One region of the Sporosarcina sp. FSL K6-1508 genome, then DNA from elsewhere that is predicted to be linked to it. Evidence: riboswitches for the same ligand, from Rfam matches in the RefSeq annotation. Region 1 holds a riboswitch; the other holds the start of a gene.

Region 1 (3,163 bases):
ATTTGCTCCGAAGGGGTCTGAACTAGAAGGCATTTTGAATAAATGGTTGGATGGTGACTTTTCTCAAGTTAAAGATGACTATTTTGAATTGAGACGCATTGGAGACCCGGAATACGGGAATTGTGATATTTGTGAAGACCATTCTTCTATTCATATCAGGACCCAAAGAGCTGAAGAACATTTTGTGAACACCATCTATGGAGAAGAGGGATTACAACGGCATCGGTTGCAGTGGTATAAAGCGGGTTAACACTATCAAGCGCTAGGCACCAATTCAAACGGGTGCCTGGTCTTTTATGTGTTTTATTGTGAAAGGTGCCAGGTTCCAACACAATTTAGAATTGTGTTGGAACCTGGCACCGTTTCTTTTCAGACTTTCACATCATCATAGATTGACAACGTACGCTGTAGTGAATGTAGCTGTTCGTCGTTCAAGGGAATCATCGGCAAACGAACACTGCCGACTTGAATTCCTCTTAGGTTCAATGCCGCTTTTAATGGTGACGGATTCGGAGCGGCAAAAAGTGCATTCATCAGTGGCAACAGTTTACGGTGATCTGACGCCGCTTCTTTGACGTTGCCCATTTTGAAATTTTGGATCATTGTTTGCATTTCATTGCCTACAATATGAGATGCGACGGAAACAACGCCAACACCACCAATTGATAAGACGGGGATTGTTAAGCCATCGTCGCCGCTGTACAAGGAAAATCCTGTCGGTGTCTGTTCAATAATTTCAGCTATTGCATCTAAATTTCCACTCGCTTCTTTAACCGCGACGATATTAGGAATTGCAGCAAGGCGTACGACTGTATCGACAGCAATATTGACCAACGTTCGTCCTGGCACATTGTATAACATGACTGGTAAAGAAGTGGCTGCCGCAATTGTTTGAAAGTGTTGGAACATCCCTTCTTGGCACGGCTTATTATAATATGGAACGACGAGCATAACGCCATCAACACCGACATCTTCTGCTAACATTGTCAGTTCAACAGATTCTCTTGTATTGTTTGAGCCCGTTCCGGCAATTACGGGCACTCTTCCATTGACGACTTTTACCACAAACTTGAACAATTGTACCTTTTCCGTATTCGTTAACGTCGGAGATTCTCCGGTTGTGCCTGACACGACTAGACTATCTGTTCCGTTGGCTATTAAATGCTCAATTAAGTTCCTTGTCGCTTCAAAATCAATATCCCCGTGCTCATTAAAAGGAGTCACCATAGCTGTTACAACTTGTCCGAAATTCATCATTTCTCCACATCCTATTCATATTTGGTAGATACAATAGAGGGAGAAGGGCAATTTATCAATCTCGCCTCGGCGTGATTGCGTCCGGATTTTTTCGAGCGGGAGGCCTACACGATGTAGGTCATGCAGTCGTTGCGAATCGAACAGCGAAAGGTTCTATTTACCGTATTTCTGCGTTCTTTGCAGAAATTAAGGCACTTTCCGTCGCGAACTTAGTCTGCCATCCTTTACTTCCCTCGAAAATTCGTGACATTTGCCGGAGGCTTTAACTTGAATCGGCGTTCTTTGCCGATCCAAGATAAATGAACGCAAAAAGCAACAACGAGGGGTCGCTGTTGCAGTGAAATAATAGATTATTTCTTTGCATAAGATAGCCCTCCATATAGTCTCCTATATGACAATTCTGTGCTTATTCAACCCAGAACCAGCTTTGAGAAAATGAGCATCTCTCCACTTCGGCAAATCCCCCTTTCCACAGTCTTCATAGGACCTCATTATCCTCTGATTGTGTACTGATGGTCTTTGCGCCTCTATCCTTACTTCAAGATTTTGAAATAAGTAAATGTTTAATTGTTTTCACTTTACACGGAATTCGGTACAATTGCAAGTCGAAAAAGAAAATAACGTTCGTTTCCAACTAAACGGACGTCGTTTTATACTTGCAGGCACAAATGGCAACCGGACTTATTTAGCAAGAAATATAGACGCGGAATCAAATGAGGTATTGTCATATGAAGGTTCCTCTTCTTTGCGTGAAGTTGCCCACTTCAGCATAAATTCTCCCATCCTCCAAAACTTTTTAAAAAACTTTTGAAACTTTTACTGAAAATCTCCGTCTGTACGTTGCTTAATAGACAGTGGAGGTAAAGGTATGAGGAAAATTTCCAGCAATAAGCTGTTACTTGTGTGCTTGATTGTATTTATAATAAGTGTTGGTGCGATATGGATTTTGGTTGAATCGCAAGGAAGAGTGTTCGCGCAGGAAGGGGATCGGTTTGTCACAAAGCGGGTATTTGAGCGGGTGTTGACATCGCAGGAGCGTCAGCCGATTTATATGAAAGGGGCGAACTTGACGCAGATTGGCGATTTGGAGGCGGATCAGCCCGTTGCTATCATAGGTGAGGATGAGGCGTATTATGAGCTTCGATTGGGAAATATGGCTGCCTTTGTCCGTAAGGGGAAGGCGACGGTTGAAAAAAAGAAGCTTTCGACACTTGTACATACGGAGCGGTTGGCTGCTGTTCATACGCTACAAAAAACCGCGGTTTACGAGGATGCTGACTTGCAGAGCAGCGTTATACTGGAGTTGGAAGAAGGCTATCGCTATCCGGTTGTTCGGGAGGAAGAGGATTGGTATATCCTTACAATAGGAGAGCGGCCGGGATATATTTCTAAGCAGTCTGTTTCATTGGATGCGGGTCTACCGGTGCTTGTATATCATCAGGTTTTACCTCGCGAGTCGATGAGAACGATGGATAGTACGATTTCCTTGGAAGCGTTTGAGCAGCAGATGGGGTACTTGGCGGATCATCATTTCGAGACGCTGACGGCACATCAGCTGTATGATTATTTGGAAGGGCGCCTTGTTGTACCGAGCAAAGCAGTGCTCATTACATTCGATGACGGATTATTATCGACGAAGGAATATGCATATCCCATTTTAAAGCAATACGAGTTAAGTGCGCTTCAGCACATTATTTCCTCACGTACGGGTCGGGCACAGGGAGCCCAACTATTTGGTGCGGAAGGCCCGCTACAGTTTTTTACCGCTGCGGATTTAGAAGAGCTGGTGGATGTTTTCCAGTTCGAAGCACATACATATGAATTGCATTCACTTAATGAGGATTCGGGTGTAGGGGTGGCGTTAGATCATTCAAAAGAAGAAATTCTTTTGGATTTACAGCAAAAT
Region 2 (3,163 bases), 1.5 Mb from region 1:
GCCGCGTGTTGCAAAATGGTTAATCACTAAGTGCTGGACAAGAAAAAGCCCCACTGGAATGATTCCAAGCAGTGAATGAAGACGGCGCAAATAAAAATCTGATTCTCTCGACAAGTCTTTTACCCTCCCTTATTAACTGAGTCCGTCAGACAACTTCTGTCATCATTTCGACATGAAGCGACCGTTGACGACGTACCTCATCGTGGTACAATATTATGACATAACCATTGTACTCCTCTGTTTTGAAGAGGTCAAGACGATATAGGCTTTTCAGCACGCCCAAATATATTATACTTTTATTACCGAACTTTTAATTACGCCATCATTTAACCGAAAGGGTTGTATATTCGATTGGAAAATACTACATACGATTCGCCGACCCGATTCGGCTATGAAATTTTACGAGATCATGTGTTGCCAAGTATTCTCGGCAACCATGAAGACGAAATCCTCTATTGGGCAGGAAAAGAAGTGGCTAGGAAATTCCCGATTTTCGGAGTTGATGAACTTCCTGAATTCTTCAAGGAAGCCGGTTGGGGTATTCTCACTTTCGTGAAAACCACAAAAGAGGAAACCTTCTATACATTGGATCGCGAAGACGGAACGAATGTCCAAAACAGATCCTGTCGACTCGAAGCGGGATTCATCGCAGAACAGTATCAGAAAGTGAATGGTTTCCTTACTGAATGTTACGGAGAATTGAATGTAAAGGACAGTCTAGTCTATTTTCAAGTGAAATGGGATTTGAAAGCTAAAACTGGAGTATGAAAAGAAGCTGTACCCATTCAGGTACAGCTTCTTTTCATATAAATCATTTCATTCAATCTGCGTCCAATCCGAATTGTTTGTGAAGCGCAGCTACTGCTATTTCAATGTCCGATTCAGGAATAACGACAGAAACCTTAATTTCAGATGTACTGACCATTTTAACTGGAACTGATGCGCCACGAAGTATCTCAAACATTTGTGCAGCGACTCCTGGATTGGAGACCATTCCACTCCCGACAATGGATACTTTCGCAAGGCCGACTTCAAAATCTGCCCTACTGTAACCAAGGGCTTCTTTTTCTATTTCTAAAATATTTATTGCCTCTGCGAAATCCTCTTTCTTAATAGAAAATGAAACAGATGGCTGTACACCTTCCATGATTGTCTGAACAATAATATCAACGTTTACATGGTGATTCGCGAGTGCAGTGAATATATTCGCAAGCGAACCATTGTATGGAACTTCATACATAACTGTAATCCGGACGATATCTCTTTCAAATGCAATACCTCGGACAATTAGATTGTTTTCCAAATTGATTTCCTCCTTGATAACCGTTCCTTCACCATCCATATGTGCCGGTCTGACCCGCATTGGCATATGATGATTTTTCGCGAACTCGACCGCTCTCGGATGAAGTACACCTGCACCAAGATTTGCGATTTCAAGCATTTCATCATACGATATTTCCTCGAGCTTCTTCGCCTGTCCAATTAATCTCGGATCGGTCGTAAACACCCCTTCGACGTCTGTGTAAATATCACACACAGCGGCATCGAGAGCAATAGCGATTGCGACGGCACTCGTATCAGATCCACCGCGGCCGAGTGTTGTCAACTCACCGTAGTTATCGATGCCCTGAAAGCCAGTAATAACCGCAACAGCACCCGATTCAATCGTCGACATGATTTTGTCTGCGTTTACTTGCTCGATTCGCGCATTGCCGTGAATTGCTTCTGTTGTTACGCCCGCTTGCCAGCCTGTATAGGAATGTGCTTCCAATCCTTGCGCTCCAATCGCCATCGCGAGAAGGGATGCAGTTACTTGCTCCCCCGTGGATAACAGCATATCAAGTTCGCGACGGGCAGCTTTCGGATTAATTTCTTCAGCAAGTCTAAGTAAATCGTCCGTTGTTTTCCCCATTGCAGAGACGATGACCGCCACTTGATTCCCTTGATTGACTTCAGCCAAGACTAGTTTTGCAGCTCGGGCTATCCTTTCGGGATTCGCTACTGATGTCCCGCCAAATTTCATTACGATTCGTTCCATAGTCATTTCCTCCATTTCCCCCTGAACGCAAAAACGGCCCCCAAAATGAGAGCCGGTCCGATTGGAGCAATTATTGAAAAGATACTCCGTTCAGATAGCTCTCCAGGTATTTTTATACCTGACAAACTTCCATTTATTCAATGGAAATCCAGCAGAACAATCGCGACAGCCGATTCAACTACTTCGGCGAATATCCCTTTCAATCCCCTTCATCAGGCTGCCGCCTTCCGAGGATGTACTATTAGTATTCGCGCCTCTATCTTCACTACATATGAAATTATAAGGAACAAAAGCACAAACGCCTGTTCAGAGGCAACAAGCACAAGATGGATAAAGGAAAGCAGTCTAAGTTCTCGACTTCATGTCCCAACAATGAGAGATGAAATTCAATCACTCCCCGCTGGACCGACTTTCAAGGAACCCACAACCTTTGGATATCCGAGCCTCCAGGCGCTGGTTTCTATACGTGAATTCTCTATGATATACATTACCTACAGGAAGAGATTTCATAATTTCTTATGCAGTGAAAAAATTCAGTGCATTCACTCTACCACATTACTTTTCTTCCCGCAATGCTTCCTCGCGGAAATACGTCTCAACTGATTCAGCAACAGCAGCAGGCAATCCCGCATCCTGTAACTGTTCAATAGAGGCTTCACGAATCTTTTTCACTGATTCAAAATGCTTCAGCAACATCGTTTTTCTTTTCGGCCCAACGCCAGGTAATCCATCCAGTGCTGACGTCAATGAATTGGATTCACGCCTTTTTCTGTGGAACGTAATTGCAAAGCGGTGAACTTCGTCTTGAATTCGCTGTAGTAAGTAAAAAGCCTCACTCGTTCTTTTCAGTGGAATCAGTTCAATCGGATTGCCGTAGAGGAGCTGCGCCGTCTGGTGTTTATCATCTTTTGCAAGTCCAGCAATCGGAATGGATAGGTTTAGCTCGTCTTCAATGATTTCCCTGGCCGCCTCCATATGCCCTTTACCGCCATCTATTACAATGAGATCAGGCAATGGAAGGTCATCTCTCAATACTCGGATATAACGTCGTCGTACGACCTCACGCATCGCAGCGTAGTCGTCATGTGCTGCCGCCGTCTTTGTCTTATATTTCCTGTAATCTTT

What was found. Region 1 has a riboswitch for lysine ahead of dapA (4-hydroxy-tetrahydrodipicolinate synthase). Riboswitches for the same ligand answer to the same signal wherever they lie in the genome.
Region 2: linked by a shared signal. The riboswitch ahead of MKZ11_RS12805 (aspartate kinase) and the one ahead of dapA (4-hydroxy-tetrahydrodipicolinate synthase) in region 1 are both predicted to bind lysine.

Annotation. Positions count from the first base shown of each region.
Region 1 covers NZ_JBBOXF010000001.1:4,072,923-4,076,085, reverse strand. Annotated here, with positions in the region: gene MKZ11_RS20970 (S-layer homology domain-containing protein) at 1-250, shown strand, start outside; gene dapA (4-hydroxy-tetrahydrodipicolinate synthase) at 370-1,254, opposite strand; lysine riboswitch at 1,618-1,795, opposite strand; gene MKZ11_RS20960 (polysaccharide deacetylase family protein) at 2,126-3,163, shown strand, end outside.
Region 2 covers NZ_JBBOXF010000001.1:2,571,473-2,574,635, reverse strand. Annotated here, with positions in the region: gene MKZ11_RS12820 (succinate dehydrogenase cytochrome b558 subunit) at 1-114, opposite strand, end outside; gene MKZ11_RS12815 (hypothetical protein) at 146-277, opposite strand; gene MKZ11_RS12810 (DUF2507 domain-containing protein) at 352-768, shown strand; gene MKZ11_RS12805 (aspartate kinase) at 821-2,038, opposite strand; lysine riboswitch at 2,126-2,305, opposite strand; gene uvrC (excinuclease ABC subunit UvrC) at 2,594-3,163, opposite strand, start outside.